Roseibium sp. Sym1: one gene and its partner. The protein of the gene in region 2 interacts with the protein of the main gene of each other region in a pairwise test. Links are inferred from orthologs where the notes say so. Each region holds a gene or a part of one and is shown on either strand. Other genes may lie near its edges.

Region 1 (10,341 bases), 4.6 Mb from region 2 along the record:
CGATTGCGGGAATCATGGACGAGGTCAACAGCTACACGGCGGCGATTGCCGCGGCCGTGGGGCAGCAGGGCGCGGCGACCCAGGAAATTTCCCGCAATGTCGCCGAAGCGGCGAACGGTACCGGCCGGGTCGCGGAAAATGTCGGCGGTGTGCGGGAATCGATTGAACGCACCAACCGCTCCGTCAGCGACATGACCGGGGCCACGGAGCTGCTCGAAAGCGAGGCGCAGGACATGCGCCGGGCCATCGACAACTTCCTGAAGGATGTGGCTGCCTGACAGGGCCGCCTTTTTGAATTGCGAAGACCGGCCCGCAACGGCCGGTCTTTTTTTGCGTGCCGTCTCCCGTCTCCCGTCTCCCGTCTCCCGTTTCCCGTCTCCTGGCGCCCCGCCGGGCTTGACCTGATGTCGCATGGATGCCATGAGCCGCTCCTTGTGAACCACGCATCCGGGGCCGCCCGCGCTACCATGCGGGCCACCTGGACCTGAAAACTGCTGAACCCGATGCCTGAGCGCGCCTTACAGCCCGGATCGATCCTGCTCCTGGACCTTCTGAAACAGCAGTCTGCCCTGCTGTTCCAGGCGCCGTCCGAGATCGTTACCTGCACCCGCCTGGAAGAGGTGAAGGCCTGCCTGGCCCGCCTGGAAACCGCCCAGGCTGCCGGGCTGCATGCCGCCGGGTATCTTGCCTATGAACTCGGTTACGCGTTTGAAGACAAGCTGCGCCGGCTTTATGTGGAAACAGGCGAGCCGCTCATGTGGTTCGGTCTCTATCGGGAGCCCCTACGGATCTCCCTGCAAGAGGCCCGAAGCCTGCTTGCAAGCGCCGCCGGCGAAGGCGAGGCCCGCACCGGGGCACCCGGGTTCGACATGGACCGGACCGCCTATGACACGGCCTTTTCCGAAGTTCGGGATCATCTGGCCAGGGGCGACATCTACCAGGTCAACCTGACCCTGCGCGCCCGCTTTGCCCATGAAGGCTCCGCCGAGCGCCTGTTCCTCGACCTGCTGCGCCGGCAGCCGGTCGAATTCGCCGCCTTCCTGCGCCTGAACGACCGGACGGTCTTGTCCCTGTCGCCCGAGCTGTTTCTGGAACGGCGGGGCACACGTGTGAGCACCCGCCCGATGAAGGGCACCGCGCCGCGCGGACGCTATCCGTCCGAAGACACGCGCATTGCCCGCGAACTGGCAACCGACCCGAAGCAGCGCTCCGAAAACATCATGATCGTCGACCTGATGCGCAACGACCTGTCGCGCATCGCGCAAACCGGTTCGGTCAAGGTCACCGGATTGTGTGAGGTCGAACGTTACCGGAGCCTGCACCAGATGACCTCGACGGTCGAAGCTGACGTGCCCGCGCCGGTGGGCTTTGCCGAGATCATCGAGAACCTGTTCCCCTGCGGCTCGATCACGGGCGCGCCGAAGCTGAGCGCGATGCAGATTGCCCACGATCTGGAGACGGGTCCGCGCGGCGTCTACACGGGATCGATCGGCCACCTGGCGCCCGGTGGCGATTTTCGCCTGAACGTCGCCATCCGCACGCTGGTGCTGCGGGCGGACGGAACCGGCGAGGCCGGGGCCGGGTCCGGGGTCGTCTTCGACAGCGGTGCCGCGCCCGAATATGACGAGTGCGCCCTGAAGCTCAGGTTCCTGTCCGAGGCCGTGCCCGAATTCGAGCTGATCGAAACCATGGCCCATGACCCGGCGGAGGGTTACCTGCTGCTCGAGCGCCATCTCGGACGCCTGCGGATCTCAGCGGATTATTTCGGTTTTCGCTTCGATGAAGAGCATATCCGGGCGGCGCTCCTGGAGGCAGCGGAGACCTTCTCGGGTTCGCGGCGCGTTCGCCTGCTGTTGAACGCGGAAGGGGCGGTGAGCGTGACGGCGACGGATCTGGCGCCGGTGGACGGCGCCACAGTCTTCAATCTGGCACTCGCTGCCGAGACCACCCATTCGGGCAACCGGTTCCTTTATCACAAGACCACCAACCGGGCCTTTTACGACGATACGCGTGCGCGGTATCAGGCCGGGACCGGCTGCCAGGAGGTCCTGTTTCAGAACGAGGCCGGTTTCCTGACCGAAGGCAGCTACATGACGCTGTTCCTGAAGAAAGACGGCCGCCTGATGACACCGGCCCTGCGCCACGGCCTGTTGCCGGGAACCCTGAGGGCGGGACTGCTGGAGCGGGGCCTGGCTGTCGAGGCCGACCTGACCCGCGACGACCTCGACACCGCGGACGAGATCCTGGTCGGCAATTCGGTCAGGGGGCTGGTTCGGGCACGGATCATGAGCCGCAGCGCCGCGCAGCGGACGTCGGTAGCGCGCATACGGCAGGCGGGATAGGCCTGCATCGGGCGAGAGGGTGCGGAACCAACCTCGGTCAGTTGTTCGAAGACGGCCGGCATTCTTCTGCTGCGCCATCCCGGACACAGCGGAGCGGAGATCCGGGATCCCGTATCCCCGGCAAATATTTTATAACGAAGTCATTGGTTTACTCGGAGCCTGCCTGCGCAGGGACAGCCATCGAACTGTTTCACCTCAATCTCGGATCTCGACGCAAATCAACAAGGGCCAGCTTCCCTCGATGCCCGGGGATGACGTCGCGACCGCTTGAATGCCTGGCGCGTTCCGCACGTGAAATCAGAGATATTTCAAAACCGAAAATGCAACTCTTGCGACAGGTCAATGCCCTGCCGGGAAATCCCGAGCACCCTGATCGCGTTGAGGCGAATGCGGCAGGGGAGGCGTGTCCGGTAGCAGCGAGAGGGAGAGCGAAATGGCCGAGGAATTCAGTGAAAGAGTTGAGGTAACCGTCAGCGACGACGACAGGCGGGTGACGGTCCGGCTAAGCGGCCGCACGGGCCAGATTTCAGCCGGCGGCAACGGGCTCGATGGTTATCTGTTCCTTCGCAGCGATGACGGTGAGGAGCGGGTCCGTCTCGATGGCCGCGCCGGCAGTCTTTATGCAGGCGGTAACGGCGCGTCCGGCCGGGCCTTCATCAGCAAGACGGTGACCTCCGGCAGCCATTCGGCCGATCATGTCTCGATCAGCCTGGATGGCCAGAACGGCAACCTGCGTGCCGGCGCCAACGGGGCCGACGGCGACCTGCTGCTGTTTCCGGGCCGCGCGGACGACATTCGCGAGGATCGGGCGGCAACGATCTGGCTCGACAGCGGCAACGGCAACATCCGCGCCGGCGGCCATAGCACGGATGGCGACGTGCTGCTGTTTCCGCCGAATGCGGACGACATCCGGCAGGATAGCCAGGCCTCGATCTGGCTGGACGCCGGGCGCGGCAACATCGCCGTCGGCGGCAACGGGCGCGACGGCGACCTGCTGCTGTTCCCCAGGACAGCGACCATCGCCACCGACGAGACGGCGCAGTCGACCGTCTGGATCGACGGCGACAGCGGCAACATCCGTCTGCAGGGCGGGCTCATCCCGAAATTCGGGCCCGCAAACGACACACGTACGGGCGGTTACTCCACGGACGAAGGCTATGTGGCAGCCTTCGAAGGCAGACTGCGCCACGGCAAGGTCGACTTCACCTACGAGAACGACGAGGGATCGGGAGACCGCCGCAAACTGCGCAACATCCACATCTATCACCCGCTGCTGCACGAGAACTCGATTGTTTACGCGACATCGCATGCCGGCGAGCCTTGCGTTGCAACCGTGTCGTACCTGCCGCGGGCGGACGTGACGGGACACTCCGGCTACTTCATCGATCTTCATCCGTTGAGCAAGATGTCGCCCGGCCGGAACGTGAAGGTGGTCTACTGGATCATGAACTGACGCGGAACGCAGTCTGCAATGTCCCGGCCCGTCGCCGTTCTCAGGCCCGGGAAAGCTAGAGCCTTTCCCGGTTGGATTGAGGTATTCTGCCGGAGACGATTTGGTTCAAGGCCGAGAGATTTGACGAAGATCGTGCTGGCCGCACGGTCGAGGCGAAGCGCGACGGCATTGGACCAAACCGGCCCGGCCCTGCAGGTTTGCGTCCGGCGGACGCCTGCTTTGTCGGGCCACTTGCCCATAGCCCCGCTATGGGCTTCATGCCCCTCCGCGCTGATCGCCTCGCCGGACGAAAAACAGAATGCCTCAATCTGACCGGGAAAGGCTCTAATGGCGAACGTGCTACGTCCCGCCTTCCCAGGCCACCAGCTCAAGCTCCGGCCAGAGCGCCGTCATCCTCGCGCCCTTTTCGGCATAGGTCTCCTGGTTGGGCTGCAGGTAGTTCGGCACCAGGCGCATGGCGAAGAGATTGGCGAGACCGAAGGGGGCGTGAACGACGAGGCGGCCGCCGTCGTCGAGGCGGGCAGCAACCGCGTGGGTGCGGGCGGCATAGGTGGTGAGACTGTCCATCGCACAGTCCAGCGGCCGGTAGGGCCGTCCAAAACGCTGTTCGTACCAGAGGTGTACACGTGCCTGGTTGCGGACTTCCAGCAGACCGGCGAAGTCCGGCAGGGCGGTGTCGACCCTGGTGATCACGGCGTCCTCCGCGTCGTAGGACAGGTCTGTACCGTCGAAATAGATGATGTCGAAATCCTTGATGCCATGGAAGAGCGGGCGCTCCGTCAGGATGTTCCAGACAGTCTGGTAGATCCCGCCCGAGACCAGCCAGGCATCGGGGAGGGCGAGGTCACGCAACGTGTGCAGGATGGTCATGACATGCGGTACCGACGCAAGGATTTGCGCAAGGGCGTCAAGCCGGTCCTGTTCGCTTGCGGCATAGGGGTCTGCGAGCCGGTTGTATGCGGCCGGAAAACGGGTCTTGCTGGTCATCGCGGCGTCCTTTGCTCCGGTCGGGAAACCTAACCGATTCCGGGGTCGATGAAAGCCGGTTGTCGCTGTGCCGGCCCCGTGCCGGAAAAGTTGATCGACTTGCCCGGTGACCCGTGGCCGGAACCTTGACACACTGCCGTCAGGCACCATCTCATCGAATGACAGGACTGTTCGGGACAATCACATGCACACCTTGCTGACAAAACTGGCCATTGCCGTTCTGGCGACCGGAACCACGCTGGCCGGTGCCGGCGTTTCCCAAGCCCAGTCCGGACGGCCGAATTCGACGACCATGACCTGTGCGCAGGTGCAGGCCCTGATCAACCAGCGCGGTGCCGCGGTCATCAGCACGGGCCGGTACACATTCGACCGTTACGTGGCCAACCGGAATTTCTGTCAGCACGGGGAGGTCCTCTACAAGGACTACATTCCGACCCGGGACACCAATCGCTGCTACGTGCAGCGCTGCCAGGAATTCCAGCGCTGGCGGTTCGACTAGGTGGCGTTGAGGACAAGCAGGTTGGGAGCCGCAAGGATGCGGCAAAGGCAGAGGAAACGGGACGGACTTCCAGCTTCCCCGTGGATGGCAGGTGTCTGCCTGGCGGTGTTGTGTCTGGAGGCAGCGCCGGCTCATGCCCAGTCCGCACGTCCCGATACCCGCAAGATGACCTGCGAGCAGGCCCAGGACCTTGTCAGGAAGAACGGCAGCCTTGTGATGACAACCGGCCCGACAACCTTCGACAGATTCGTGGCCGATGCGCGCTACTGCATGCCGCAGACCAGGCAGGTACGCGCAAAATTCGCACCGACCAGCAACAACCCGGACTGTGCCGTGGGGTACAGATGCTACCAGAACCGACGTGAGCGCTAATTCGCGCAGGGCAACTGGAAGAGCTTACTTTCTGAAAGACAATTTATCGGATATTCAGAGTTTACCTTCATTCTCGTTCCACGGGAATCAGGGAGACTTTCCGTGCATGAAGTGCGGTTCACAATTATGAAATAAGGTTTGCCTATTTCTGGCAAAATGCCCAATTAATACATCAGTCAGCCTGAGCAGGCCGGTCAGTACTTGCAATTAACGGGAAAGATACAATGAAGCAACTTTTAATTGCATGTCATGCCGGGAGGTCTGTTGTCTTCTTGTTAATGTGTTTTGCACTGATCCCTGCCGCGCATGCCCAGACACGGCGGCAGCCGGACACCACCAAGCTGACCTGTGCCCAGACACACGAACTCATCAACCGCTTCGGCAGGATCAACCTGAAGTCCGGGCCCCACAAGTTCGACCGTTACGTCACCAACAGGTCGCAGTGTTTCACGGGGCAGACGGTGCGCACGACATTCGTGCCGACCATCGACAGCAAGAGGTGCTCCGTACTGATTTGCGCGGAAACAGGGCATCGGAACAACTAGGCCGCGTTCCGAACTGCTACGGTAAATTCCGGAAAATTGGACGGATCCGTCCCGGTCTGCCGCGCGGTGAGTTCCGCGCGGCCGGTTCGCATCACAGGGCCTCAGCGCCTCAAGGTGCCGCCGGTGGCCTTTTCGACATTGGCGATGATCTTCTGCGCCACGGCATCGATTTCCTCATCGGTCAACGTTTTCTGCCGCGGTTGAAGCAGCACGTCGATCGCGACCGACTTCTGGCCTTCCGGAACGCCCTGGCCTTCATAGATGTCGAACAGGGTCACATCGCCGATCAGGTTTTTCTCGGCGCCGCGGGCAGCCTTCAGAAGGGTTTCCGCGGTGACATCCCTGGCCATCAGGAAAGCGAAATCGCGACGTACGGGCATCAGGTCGCTTGAATTGGGCGCACCCTTTGAGCGTCCCCCCTTGCCCTTCGGCTGCGGCAGGGCGTCGAGATAGATCTCGAATGCCGCGAGCGGGCCTTCAATGTCGAGTTTCTGCAGCGTGCGCGGATGAATTTCGCCGAACACGGCCAGCGTGTTCTTCGGCCCAAGCTTGAGGCAGCCGGAACGGCCCGGATGGAACGTGGAAGGCGCGTCGGTCGTGACCTGAAGCCTGTCGACCGGCGCACCGATCGCGGCAAGCGCCGCTTCGGCGTCCGCCTTGGCGTCGAAAACGTCCACATTCGCGGAGGCGCCCGACCAGTGGCGTCCAGGCCCCTGCAGCTTGGCCGTGCCACGGCGCACGCCGGCCGCGGCCATCTTCTGTCCTTCCGGCGTGTCGTCCCGGAAGACCTGGCCGACCTCGAACAGGGCAACATCGCCATAGCCGCGGTCGGCATTGCGCTGGGCCGCCGCGAGCAGACCCGGCAGCAGGCTCGGGCGCATGTCGGACATCTCGCTGGAGATCGGGTTGGCCAGCGCCAGATCGGCTCCGCCGCCGCCGAACAGTTCGGCCTGGTCCTTGGCGATGAAGGACCAGGTCACGGCCTCGTTGAATCCGCGCGCGGCCAATGCCCTTCGCGCCCGGCTGCGGCGGATCTGGCCGGTGGTCAGCACCTTCTGGCCCACTGTTCCCGTGCGCGGCAACGGCGTGAACGGCACGCGGTCAAGCCCGAGTATGCGCACGACCTCTTCCACCAGATCGGCCTTGCCCTCGATGTCCGGACGCCAGCTCGGTGCCGCGACCTTGACCGTGTCACCGGTGCCGGAGATCCAGAAGCCCAGGGATTTCAGCGTCACATTGGCCTCGACAGGGGTCACATCGACGCCGCTGAGCCGTTTGATTTCCGCATAGGGGAAGGTGATGATGTTGCTGCTGTCGGGAAGGCCGCCGGTCTGGACCGCCTCGGACGGCTCGCCGCCGCACAGGTCCAGAACCATGCGTGTCGCCTGTTCCAGCCCCGGCATCATGTAATTGGGGTCCACGCCGCGCTCGAACCGGTAGCGGGCATCGGTGTTGACGCCGAGCTTGCGTCCGGTGGCGGCGATGTCGTCCTCGTCCCAGAGCGCGGACTCGATCAGGACGTTGACCGTGCCCTCGGTACAGCCGGACGGCTCGCCGCCCAGGATGCCGCCGAGGCTCTCCACGCCGTTGTCGTCCGAAATCACGCAGACGCTGTCGTCGATGTCGTAGGACTTGCCGTTGAGGCCGTCGATTTTCTCGCCCGTCTTGCCGCGGCGGACCACCAGATTGCCGTGGACCTTGTCCGCGTCGAAGACGTGAAGCGGCCGGCCCTGGTCGAACGTCATGTAGTTGGTGATGTCCACCAGGATGTTGATCGGCCTGAGACCGATGGCGGTCAGGCGGTCCTGCAGCCATTTTGGCGACGGGCCGTTCTTCACGCCCTTGACCAGACGCAGGCCGAAGGCCTTGCACATCGGCTTGGTGTCGCCGAAGTCGAGCGTCACACCGACGGGGCAGGGATAGCTGCCGCGAACCTGTTCGTGGCTGCGCTCCTTCAACTTGCCGAGGCCTGCGGCGGCAAGGTCCCGGGCAATGCCGTAGACACCGGTGCAATCCGGGCGGTTCGGGGTCAGGCCGATCTCGATCACGGGCTCGTCCAGTCCGGCCCAGGCGGCATAGGTCATGCCGACCGGAGCATCCCCGGGCAGATCGATGATGCCGTCATGCTCGTCGGACAGTTCCAGCTCGCGCTCCGAGCACATCATGCCGAAGCTTTCCACGTCGCGGATCTTGCCCACGGACAGCGTCACATCGAGACCCGGGATATAGTCGCCGGGCTTGCCGAGCACGCCGACAAGGCCGGCGCGGGCGTTGGGCGCGCCGCAGACGATCTGGATCGGATCGCCCTCGCCGGTGTCGACTTTCAGCACGCGCAGCCGGTCCGCGTTCGGGTGCTGCTCGGCCTCCAGGACCCTGGCGATCCGGAAGCTCTTCAGCCGGTCGGCCTTGTTGGTGACTTCCTCGACTTCCAGCCCGATCATGGTGAGACGTTCGACGATCTCGTCCAGGCTGGCGTCGGTCTCAAGATGCTCCTTGAGCCAGGAAAGTGTGAATTTCATGTGTCAATCTCTTCAAATTTCTGGCGGCGCGCGATGGGCCGCGAAACGGGCGAATGGCGGGCTCAGTTGCCGAGCCGGTCGACTTCGGGCAGGACCGTGGCGGCGCCGTAATTCTGGGCGAAGCGCCGGCCGATATCGGAGAAGTCGTTGGTCCAGCTGCGCACCATGTCCGGCGTGATCTGCTGCTTGGTTGCGATCGCCTGGGCGGCTTCCGTCTCGATCTTGTCGCGCAGGATGCCAAGCTCGACCTGAGCCGCATATTCCGCCCGGTACTTGCCGAGCCAGCCCGTGGCGACGATCACCACCATCACAAGGAGCGCGGCCGTGCTGGTCAGGCCGGCCCACTTGGCGGTGCCGCCGATGCGCCGGTCGCTGGCGATCAGCACGATCGACGCGATGGTCAGGAAGGCCACGATATAGATGGCCTGCAGGAAACTCTGGTATTTCTCCGCGGAACTCGCCTCGTGACCGGCGCGCAGGCGGGTGATCCGGTCACGAAGGTACAGCAGGGCATCGGCCTCGGTGCCGAGCTTCTCGCGAAAATAGGTGTCGCAGAAGCGCAAGCGGCCGCGGCTTTCGATTTTTTCCGCGCAGGCCTCCAGGAAGGAGGTCGGTGAAGCCACGCGTGTGTCCTTGTCTGCGGTCTGGGCGGCCGCCGGCAGCGCGGCTGCGACAAGCAGCAGGAAGACAACTGAAATGCGGATCAGCAAAGACATGAGTGTTCGCCCCCGTTCCGAAGGTTAGCTGGACAACCCGCCGAACAGCGTCGGCAGGTCGAGAGGGCGGAAGCCGTAATGCTGGATCCAGCGCACATCCGCGTCGAAGAAGGCCCGGAGATCCGGCATGCCGTATTTCAGCATGGCAATACGGTCGATGCCCATGCCCCAGGCAAAGCCCTGGTAGACATCCGGATCAAGGCCGCAGTTGCGGATCACGTTCGGATGCACCATGCCGCAGCCGAGGATTTCAAGCCAGTCCTCGCCCTGGCCGATCTTGACCTCGCCGCCGGAGCGGTCGCACTGGATGTCGACCTCCATGGACGGTTCGGTGAACGGGAAGAAGCTCGGTCGGAACCGCATCTTGATGTCGTCGACCTCGAAGAAGGATTTGCAGAACTCGTGCAGGATCCATTTCAGGTGGCCGAAATGGCTTTCCTTGTCGATGACGAGGCCTTCGACCTGGTGGAACATCGGCGTGTGGGTCTGGTCGCTGTCGCACCGGTAGGTCCGGCCCGGGATGATCACGCGGATCGGCGGCTCCTGATTGCGCATGGTGCGGATCTGCACCGGCGAGGTATGCGTGCGCAGCAACAGGCGGTCACCGTCTGCCTTCTCGTTGAAGAAGAATGTGTCGTGCATCTCGCGCGCCGGATGGCCTTCGGGAAAGTTCAGCGCGGTGAAGTTCAGCTCGTCCGTTTCGACATCCGGGCCCTCGGCAATGGAGAAGCCCATGTCGGCGAAGATCGCGGTCAGCTCGTCGATCACCTGGCTGACCGGGTGGATCCGGCCCGTTTCCGTCGGCGCGGGGCGCAGCGGCAGGGTGACGTCGACGGTTTCGCTGGCAAGGCGGCTTTCCAGCGCGGCTTCGGCGAGAACGTCCTTGCGGGCGGAAATCGCCTCGGTGA
Region 2 (10,154 bases):
TGGGACGTGCTGGGACGTTTGCATGAAAAAGGCTATATCAGCGACCCGGTTGGCAAGACCAAATCCGTGTGGTTGACGGAGGATGGGCTCAAGCGGTCCAAAGAACTTTTCGAACAGCTCTTTTCCACATAGGCCCCTGGAGCAACAACTTTGCCCGGCCTTGTCGCCGGGCTGAGGACACCCGGTGCAGCCTCGCCAACTCAAACCCGCCCGGTCTTTCGAAAGACCGGCCCTGGCCAGCTGTTCGAAAACGGGCTTTCTGGAGAACATTTTATCTCGCACATGCGAGATGAATATTTCGCCTGTTATGCGTTTGATGCGGGCAATTGTGGCATTTCAAGCCCTTTAACCGGTTATTAATCTGCAAAAAATGCATACCTGCTTCGCGATTTGCCCTCTACCTCGCACTGCACAAAGTCCCTATCTTCCAATCATCAACGATGAACGGGCCAGACGCCGATCCGCGGTGCCATGGCCAAGAGATAAAGCGAAAGGCCTAAACCATGATCGATAACGTTGTTCGCAAATTCAACAACTGGAAACGCTTCCGTCAGACCTATGACGAGCTGTCCAACCTGTCCAACCGCGAACTGAACGACCTGGGCATTGCCCGTGCCGACATCGCCCGTTACGCGCGCATGTCCGCAAAGTAAGTCAGTTTCGCGATCCCGCGGCATCCTCCTCCCAGCCAACGGATCGCACCATCTGCACCTTCGGGCGCAGACTTCAAAAAGCGCCTGCCGGATCCTCCTCCCACCGGCAGGCGTTTTTTTGTGTTCGGGGTGATCTCCCGGAAGTCCGCGTGCCCCACCAGTGGCCAGACGTCGGTTGCCCGTTGCGGAAATGGACCGGACTCTGTATCAGGTCACTCAATACAGAGGATCGGCAATCGCGTGCCAGGTGGCATCCATTGACTTGCCGGCTTGTCCCAGGGACGAATAATGACCCCCATCCATATCATCGGCGGCGGCCTTGCCGGATCGGAAGCGGCATGGCAGATCGCGCAAGCGGGCCTGGACGTTGTGCTCCATGAAATGCGGCCGGTGCGCAAAACCGATGCGCACCAGACCGACGGACTCGCGGAGCTGGTCTGTTCCAATTCTTTCCGCTCCGACGATTCGGAGCAGAATGCCGTCGGCCTGATTCATCACGAATTGCGCCAGCTCGGTTCGCTGATCATGACCTGTGCCGACGCGCACCAGGTGCCGGCCGGCAGTGCGCTTGCTGTTGACCGGGACGGATTTTCCAATGCCGTGACACATGCGCTGGAAAGCCATCCGCGTATTTCGATCGAGCGCCAGGAAATAGCCGGTCTTCCCCCGGAAGACTGGGACAAGGTCATCATCGCCACCGGGCCGCTGACGTCGCCTGCCCTGTCCGAGGCAGTCCTGGAAAAAAGCGGTGAGGACGCGCTCGCCTTCTTCGACGCCATCGCCCCGATCGTGCATTTCGACAGCGTTGACCTGTCAAAGGCCTGGTTCCAGTCGCGCTATGACAAGGTCGGACCGGGGGGAACGGGCAAGGATTACCTCAACTGCCCGATGGACCGGGACCAGTACGAGGCCTTTATCGATGCCTTGCTGGCCGGGGAAACGGCCGACTTCAAGGAATGGGAGGGCACACCCTATTTCGACGGTTGCCTGCCCATCGAGGTCATGGCGTCCCGCGGCCGGGAAACCCTGCGCCATGGGCCGATGAAACCGATGGGGCTGACCAACGCCCACAATCCGGACGTCAAGGCCTATGCCGTCGTGCAGCTGCGCCAGGACAACGCGCTCGGCACGCTCTACAACATGGTCGGGTTCCAGACGAAGCTGAAATACGGCGCGCAAGCGGATATCTTCCGCATGATCCCGGGTCTCGAAGACGCACAGTTCGCGCGGCTCGGCGGTCTGCACCGCAACACCTTTCTGAATTCGCCGAAAGTGCTGGATCACGGCCTTCGTCTGAAGGCCGACCCGCGTCTTCGTTTCGCCGGCCAGATCACCGGTTGCGAGGGCTATGTGGAATCGGCCAGCGTCGGCTGTCTCGCCGGCCTGTTCGAGGTGATGGAAGCGCGCGGCCAGGACATCGTGCCGCCACCCGAAACCTCCGCCATGGGCGCCCTGCTCGGCCACATCACCGGCGGGCATATTACGCGCGAGGACGGGGCCGGAAAGCCGGGGTCGTTTCAGCCGATGAATGTCAATTTTGGTCTTTTTCCGCCGATCGAGGCGCCGACCAGGGACGCTGACGGCAATCGGTTGAAGGGCAAGGACAAGGCGCGCGCCAAGAAACTCGCCATGACCAGACGCGCCAAGGAAGACTTTTCCGTGTGGCGGGCATCTGTGGGCCTGCGGAACCAGGCTGCCGAATAACGCCGCCTGCAGTTCACCTGAAAATGAAAAACGCCGGGACGGTCAGATCCGTTTCATGACAGACCCGGACGCCCGCCAGAGCAGCCACTGGCGGCGCAACTGCGACACTTCCGCGACCTGTTTCAGCGGGTCGAATTCAGGCGCTTCGAGCTTTTTCAAAAACGGCTCGACAAGGACCAGCGGCAGGAAAGCCGGTTCGCAATCTTCTGGAACCTCCGCAGCGACCTGACGTACGCGCCCAAGGTGATGGCGAACATGGCCACGCAACTCGGCCAACACGGCGTTGAGTTCCGGGGTGGTTTCCCCACGGAAGACGGTTTCCTGATCGAGATTGTGCCTGGAACAGATATCCTGTGGCAGGTACATCTGCCGGCGGGAAGCGTGCCATGGCAACGCACGCATCAATCCCGTCAGAGCATAGGCGACACCTGCATGCCCCGCCGCTGTCGCGGTTCCCGGGTCTTCCCCGCCGTTCAGGACCAGGCAGGCGAGCTGGATCAGTCCCGAGACGGTTTCTCCGGCATAGCCCTCCAGATCGTTCAGGCTGGGCATCTGGTCGTTGTAGAGATCGAACACCCGCGCTTCGGTCATGGCGACCAGGCCCTGCTTGGGAAGGTTATAGGTGTCGATGGTCCGAAGCAGCGCGTTGGCAACCGGGTTCGAGGCAACCGCTCCGTGCTCGGTTCCCGCCAGAAGATCACGCCACCACTGCAGCCGGACCTCGCCCGGCAGCGGCTCTGAAACCAGTTCGCGGATCCGGGCGATCTCGGTGTTGAACGCATAAAGCGCCATCAATCCGGGGCGGTGCGCTTCGGGTGCCAGGAGCGCGCTCAGATAACGATCCTTGTCATACTGGCGCACAACGTCGGCCGCGAGGTCGAAATCAGTGGTCATAACCGCACATATGGCATTCCGGAGACCTCAGTCCACTGCCAGGAGAGCGGTGGCAACCGCGCGGTCTTCTGAAAGGAGCACGTTGTAGGTGCGCACCGCTGCGCCTGTCGACATCGGATCCGCCAGGATCCCCGCCTCGCGGAACCGTTCCTTCAAAAACGCCGGTAGCGGACACAGTTCCCGGCCGGTTCCCACCAGCAGCACTTCGATATCCGCCTGTTCCTCAAAGACCTTCTGAAAGGCGTCTTCGGAAAAGTCGGCCGGTTCGGTAACCGCCCAGCCGTAAATCCCGCTCGGGATGCAAAGCAGGGAGCCTCGATGGGACATGTCCGCGAACCGGAAGCCGCCGTTGCCATAGGCATCCAGCGGCGCCCGGCCGGGAAAATGCGCGTCTCGAATTTCCATTCGCAGCGGTTCCTAGACAGACGCCTTGGCTTCTGTCCCCTCCTTGCCGTCGTCGTCCTTCTTGTCGAGTGCGTCGGGCCTGAGGTTGAAAAGGATCAGGAACGGTGCCGCCAGGAAGATCGACGAGTAGGTGCCGATCACGATGCCGAAGATCATGGCAAGCGTGAAGGACTGGATCACTTCGCCGCCGAAAATGTAGAGCGCAAACAGCGCCAGCAGCGTGGTGACGGAAGTCATGGTCGTGCGCGAGAGCGTCTCGTTGATCGACTGGTCAAGAATGTCCTGCAAGGGGCGCTTCTTGTATTTTCGCAGGTTCTCTCGAATACGGTCATACACCACGACGGTATCGTTGAGCGAATAACCGATGATCGTCAGCACGGCCGCAATACTGGACAGCGAGAAGTCGAGTTGCAACAGGACGAACAATCCGACCGTGATGACGACGTCATTGGCGGTGGTCAGGATCGCTCCGAGCGCGAACTGCCATTCGAACCGGAACCAGATGTAGAACAGGATCGCCAGCAGAGACGCGATCACGGCAATTGCCCCGGCCTGGGCCAGTTCGCCGGAAACACGCGGGCCAACCACTTCCACACGGCGGAAGTCGACATTCTGGCCTTCGAAGATGGTACGCACCCGGCTGACAACCGATTGCTGGGCCAACTCGCCGCCCGGCTGTTCCTCGACACGGATCAGGATGTCATCCGAGGCACCGAATTCCTGGACCTGAACGTCACCCAGATTGAGCTCGGAAAGCTGAGCGCGGATGGAGCCGACATCGGCGGGGCCGTCGGTCTTGATTTCAATGATCGTGCCGCCCTTGAAATCGATGCCGTAATTCAGGCCGACCATGAAGAAGCCGGCGAGCGATGCAACCACCAACAGGATGGACAGCGGAAAACTGACTTTCCGCAGCCACATGAATTTGATTTTGGTGTTGTCCGGAACGAGTCTCAGCAACATTTGATTGTCTCCCGGATCAGATCGGCAATTTGGACGGACGGCGCTGGCGGATCCAAAGAGCCACAAGCAGCCGGCTGAACGTGAAGGCCGAGAACACGGTGGTAAAGATACCGATTGCCAGCGTCACTGCGAAGCCGCGCACCGGACCGGAACCGAGCTGGAACAGGATCACAGCCGCGATCAGCGTCGTGATGTTGGCATCGAGGATCGTCCCGAGCGCCCGGCTGTAACCGGCGTCGATGGCCGAGATCACCGATCTTCCTGCCCTGGCTTCCTCGCGTATGCGCTCGAAGATCAGGACGTTGGCATCCACCGCCATACCGATGGTCAGCACGATGCCCGCGATGCCCGGCAACGTGAGCGTCGCCTGCAGGAAGGTCAGCGCCCCGAAGATCAGGAAGATGTTCGCCAGAAGCGCCAGGTCGGCAATGATACCGAACCTGCCATAGGCCAGGATCATGAACACGATCACGGCAATGCCGCCGATGATCGAGGCCAGTTTGCCGGCTTCGATGGAATCGGCGCCAAGACCCGGACCGATGGAACGTTCCTCGATGACCGTCAATTTGGCGGGAAGCGCACCGGCGCGCAGCAGAACCGCCAGATTGTTGGCGCTGTCGACGGTGAAGTTGCCCGAGATCTGTCCCGAACCGCCGGTAATGGGCTCGCGAATGACCGGTGCCGAAATGACTTCCTCGTCGAGGACAATCGCGAACGGCCTGTTGACGTTCTGCTGCGTGATCAGCGCAAACTTGCGCGCACCGGACTGGTTGAAGCGGAAATTCACAACGGGTTCGTTTGACCGCTGATCAAAGGCCACCTGTGCATCGACGAGATCCTCTCCCGACAGAAGCGGAGCTTCTTCCAGCAAATACGGGAAAGGCGGATCGTCGACCGACATCATGACTACTGTTCCGACCGGCGGTCGGGTCTGCATGGCCTGTTCACCGGTCATCGACGTGTCGACCATGTGGAATGTCAGCACGGCGGTCGTCCCGATGACATCCTTGAGAAGTTCCGGATCATCCTCACCCGGTGCTTCCACCAGGATCCTGTCCGCTCCCTGCCGCTGGATGCTCGGTTCGGTCGTGCCAAGTTCGTCGACGCGGCGGCGGATGACCTCGATGGACTGCTGGACAATGTTGGTCATCCGGTCCTCGAGGCCCTGCTCCGAATAGGTGAAGCGAACCAGTCCGTTTTCGTTGACGCTGATGTCAAATTCGTTGACGGGCTGCCCACCGAACAGGTTGGTGACCAGCGGATTGACCAGCGGCTGCAACCGTTCCTCTGCTTCCTGGAGGCGGGTCAGGTCGCGGATACGCACCTGGGCCGCTTCGCCCTGCACGCCAAGGCCTGTGTAACCGATCCGGGGATCTTCCCGCAGAGCCGTGCGGATCTCTCCTTCCAGTTGCTTCATGCGCTTCTGGATGTAGTCCTTCTGATCGATCTCGTAGAGCAGATAGGCACCGCCCCGAAGGTCAAGGCCGAGAACCATCTGGCTTTTGGGAAGGAAATCCGGCCAGCTTTCAAGCTGTTTGGCGGAGAAGAAATTCGGCAGAGTCGTTATGATGCCTGCGGCAACCACAAGCAGGATCAGCACGATCTTCCAGCGGGCGAAATAGAGCATGGTCAAGCCTTAAAAGCGGCCAGGCCGATCTGGAACCGGCCCGGCATAATCATCAAAGCGGCGCGTTGGAAATCAGCCGTTGTCCTTGGCCGGTTCGGTCTTGGAGCGCACTTCCGATACCATGGAGCGGACCACGCGTACCTTCACACCCTCACCGAGTTCCACCTGGATCTCGCCGTCATCGACGACCTTGGCGACCTTGCCGATGAGACCGCCGGTGGTCACGATGGTGTCGCCGCGGCGCAGGTTGGCCACAAGTTCCTGGTGCTGTTTCATCCGCTGGCGCTGCGGCCGGATGATCAGGAAATACATGATGGCGAAAATTGCCACGAACGGCAGAATCTGGATCAGGAAACCGGAGGTCCCTGCCGGACCGGCTGCCTGTGCATAGGCTGGGGTGATGAACATTTACTACTCCTAAGGGGGCGCCTTCGTCATCCGGTCCTCCATTTTCTGGCAACCGGGAAAAACGCTCTCGTTCTGGTCGCGCGGACTATAACGGCGGCGCGTCTCATTTCAAGCTTTGCAAGCAGTTTCCAGCGTACCGGTATGGGAATAACTGGCGTTTTCGCGATTCCTTGACCGTGTTACTCCTGCCTCCACTTAACTCAGGGCCTGACATGGGCCTTTTTGACAGGGCTTGCAAGAAGAATGAGCGCGCAAAACGACATCGCCACCTTGAATGCCAAACTCGATTCCCTGATCGAGCTGATCGGCCGGGCCGTGCCCGCCGCCGCCAAGGCTCCGGACTGGCGGGCCGCCGAGGCGTTCGTCTGGGTGCCCGAGCCGGGCGAACTCCAGGCAGTCGAGAAGGTGAACCGCGTCGATATCACGCTGCTTTGCGCGGTCGGCCATGTCCGCGATCTCCTGCTCGACAACACAAGACGCTTCGCAAAGGGGCTGCCTGCCAACAATGCGCTCTTGTGGGGCGCGCGCGGCATGGGAAAATCGTCGCTGGTCAAGGCGGCCCATGCCGCCGTCAACCTGGAAGCCGGTACGAGTGACGTGAAGCTGATCGAAATTCACCGCGAAGATATCGAGTCCCTGCCAAAACTGATGGCAGCCATCCGGTCCGCTCCCTTCCGGTTCATCGTCTTTTGCGACGACCTCAGCTTCGACAATGACGACACGTCCTACAAATCGTTGAAAGCGGTCCTGGAAGGTGGGATTGAAGGACGGCCGGAGAATGTCATCTTCTATGCGACCTCCAACCGGCGCCACCTTTTGCCCCGGGACATGATCGAGAACGAACGCTCGACCGCGATCAATCCGGCGGAAGCTGTGGAGGAAAAGGTCTCCCTTTCAGACCGGTTCGGCCTCTGGCTCGGCTTTCACAAATGCAGCCAGGACGACTATCTCGACATGGTGCGTGGCTACACTGCCCATTTCGGGCTCGCTATCCCGGAAGAAGACTTGCGCGCGCAGGCTCTGGAATGGGCAACCACCCGCGGCAGCCGCTCGGGCCGCGTGGCCTATCAGTTCATCCAGGACCTTGCGGGGCGTCTCGGCAAGCAACTTCCCTGAACAAGAAAACCCGGCACGAGGCCGGGTTTTCTTTCATACACTTAATAGGCTGGATCAGCGCTGCGGCAGGTGTTTCAGCGGATCGACCGGCTTGTTGCCCTTGCGCAGCTCGAAATGAACCTGGGGCTGGTTGACGGAGCCGGTCGCACCCGCGAGTGCAACGACGTCGCCCCTCCGGATCGTGTCCCCGCGCTTGACCTTCAACTCGCTGTTATGCGCATAGGCGGACACCCAGCCGTCGCTGTGGCGCACGAGAATGAGGTTGCCGTAGCCTTTCAGCTCGTTTCCGGAATAGATGACCGTGCCATCATCCGCGGCATGAACCGCCGTTCCTTCCGGCACCGCCAGGTTGACACCTTCGTTTCGGCCGCCGCCAGGCTTGGCGCCGAAGTCGGAAATGATGCGGCCGCGGACCGGCCAGCGGAACTGTTCGGTGCTGACGTCGTCTTCGCGCACGCTCGCGACAGTGGTCGGGGTCTTGATCGGTGCTGTCGGACGGGCCTCCTTGGTCAGGGCCGGCTGAGGCAAGCTGCCCTTTTCAACCGTTCCGGACGGAGCTGCGGCGACCTGGGCAGCCGGCGCCTTCGGTTGCCGGCGCGGCGCCGGCACGTCGGACGAAGGTGTGCCGGAAGAGATCGACGCCGTGGTCAGCGGGCGCGAAGAGGTGCCGGGCTTGCGTTTCGGCAAGGTGCTGACACGCGCGATCCTGACAGTGTCCGATGCGACCTCGCCGCGGCTGATGTCGGCAAAACTGGGCTGCCCGGCAGGTTTGGCATCCGGGCGCGGCATGTTGCGGGCCGATGACGGGATCGAGCCGGTGACCACCCTGTCGCCTGCCGAAACCCTGGGAAGCTTGACCCGTCCGTTCTCGCCTTCGGTCGTGCTGGCATGCCCGTTCCGGTCCGAATAAACGTAGGTCGGAATAACGACGCTTTGACCTGGGCGGACCTTTGACGGGTCGTCTATTCCGTTTACCGCGACCAATGCCTGAATAGGAACGCCATAGCGGCGGGCAACGGAATTGAGGTTGTCACCCTGGCGGAGTTGTACGCGTGTCCCGCCAGCCGAGGTCCAGCCTTTCCAGCTTCGGGCCTCCTGAGACACTTCAGGTGCCGGCAATGTCGCAACCGGGGACGCCTTCACCGGCGCGGCACTCGCGGCCGGGACCGCGGGCAATGGCGCCGACTGGATCCGGGGCGTCGACTTGGGAACAGAGGCGGTGGTCAACGGTTCCGATGAGGACGGAGGCAATCCGGCCGGAGTCCCTCCCGGACCGTTGGCAATATCCTGATAGGTCGGCTGCCGCACGGAGCCGTTCAGTATATCGCGCTGATTCTGGGTGTTGCCGGTATAATAGGGAGGTTCCCCAAACCGTTCCGTCGCGCTGGAACATCCTGCAAGGGCCGCAGCTACAAGTGCTACCGTGGCCACCTTGCCCATCAGATCCCTGCGGAGGGTACGCATCCGCTTTTTCATCGCCTTAACTCTAACCGCTAACTATGGCTGATATGGTTAAGAGTAGACGGCAGTAAGGTTTATAAAGGCTAAAGGCGGTGAAACGAATTCCCGAAAAACCCGGATTTTTCAGTATTGAAGGTCGCGGCTTAACCCGCCTGCCGGCTGATTATAGTAAATAAGCGCCCATATCGCCCTGGTCGCGCAACAATTCGATTCTCATGACAGAATCGGTCAAATGGCCGGATTCAAAGCTTCTTTGCAAGACCTGCCTGCAGCATCACCGTGCGCACCTGCATCAGCGTTTCGGCGGTCATGATACCTTCTGTCTTTTGGAATTTGATCAGGGATTGCACCTGATTCATTTGGCCAACGGGCGCGATCAGCAGGCCGCCGGGCTTTAGCTGCTGAACCCAGCAGTCCGGAATCGACTCAACCGCAGCGGTGACGATGATCCGGTCGAACGGCCCCTTCTGCTTGAACCCCTCGAGGCCGTCCGACTGACGGGCCCTGACACTTTCAAGCCTGAGCGCCTCGAAACGCCGGGTCGCCAGGGTCGTGAGCGTTGAAAACCTGTCGAGCGTTTCCACCCGCGCAGCAAGATGCCCCATGATCGCGGCCTGGTACCCTGAACCCGTTCCAATTTCCAGAACCGCATGGTCTTTCGAAAGCCCGAGGGCCTGAACCGCAAAAGCGACAAGGGACGGCGCCGTGATCGTCTGCCCGCACTCGATGGGCAGCGCCGTATCTTCGTAGGCAAGCCCATGATGTCTTGCCGGCAGGAACAAGCGCCTCGGCACGCGCTCAATGGCTGCGAGAACATCGCGCGCTCCGACCCCCCGCCGCCTCAGCGCCAGCACCAGTGCCGCGCGTGCTTCGGCTTCGTCCGGCAATCCTGTGGATCCTGCCCCGTCGTCTCCTTCGGGCGT

Evidence for each region.
Region 1: the proteins of secD (region 2) and pheT interact in binary tests that used the Escherichia coli proteins (3 or more experiments, as listed by UniProt). The link is inferred for Roseibium sp. Sym1 from one-to-one orthologs.

What each region holds. Positions count from the first base shown.
Region 1 is NZ_CP114786.1:561,000-571,340, reverse strand. The notes cover bases 6,009-9,100. They hold pheT (phenylalanine--tRNA ligase subunit beta), read right to left. Parts: upstream 8,718-9,100; coding sequence 6,300-8,717; downstream 6,009-6,299. Other genes in these bases: O6760_RS02590 (phenylalanyl-tRNA synthetase subunit alpha), read right to left, coding at 8,780-9,100; O6760_RS02600 (hypothetical protein), read left to right, coding at 6,009-6,198. In the rest of the region: O6760_RS02630 (methyl-accepting chemotaxis protein), read left to right, coding at 1-278; pabB (aminodeoxychorismate synthase component I), read left to right, coding at 504-2,342; O6760_RS02620 (hypothetical protein), read left to right, coding at 2,776-3,795; O6760_RS02615 (nucleotidyltransferase family protein), read right to left, coding at 4,135-4,782; O6760_RS02610 (hypothetical protein), read left to right, coding at 4,967-5,281; O6760_RS02605 (hypothetical protein), read left to right, coding at 5,318-5,653; more of O6760_RS02600, read left to right, coding at 5,926-6,008; more of O6760_RS02590, read right to left, coding at 9,101-9,433; pheS (phenylalanine--tRNA ligase subunit alpha), read right to left, coding at 9,458-10,341.
Region 2 is NZ_CP114786.1:5,166,347-5,176,500, forward strand. What follows is about bases 3,942-6,846. They hold secD (protein translocase subunit SecD), read right to left. Parts: upstream 6,247-6,846; coding sequence 4,636-6,246; downstream 3,942-4,635. Other genes in these bases: secF (protein translocase subunit SecF), read right to left, coding at 3,942-4,619; yajC (preprotein translocase subunit YajC), read right to left, coding at 6,319-6,654. Also shown: O6760_RS24030 (DUF6429 family protein), read left to right, coding at 1-132; O6760_RS24035 (DUF1127 domain-containing protein), read left to right, coding at 504-653; methylenetetrahydrofolate--tRNA-(uracil(54)-C(5))-methyltransferase (FADH(2)-oxidizing) TrmFO, read left to right, coding at 942-2,357; O6760_RS24045 (phytoene/squalene synthase family protein), read right to left, coding at 2,400-3,251; O6760_RS24050 (Mth938-like domain-containing protein), read right to left, coding at 3,279-3,656; more of secF, read right to left, coding at 3,669-3,941; O6760_RS24070 (ATP-binding protein), read left to right, coding at 6,898-7,770; O6760_RS24075 (M23 family metallopeptidase), read right to left, coding at 7,825-9,234; O6760_RS24080 (protein-L-isoaspartate(D-aspartate) O-methyltransferase), read right to left, coding at 9,474-10,154. UniProt on the Escherichia coli protein: Part of the Sec protein translocase complex. Interacts with the SecYEG preprotein conducting channel. SecDF uses the proton motive force (PMF) to complete protein translocation after the ATP-dependent function of SecA.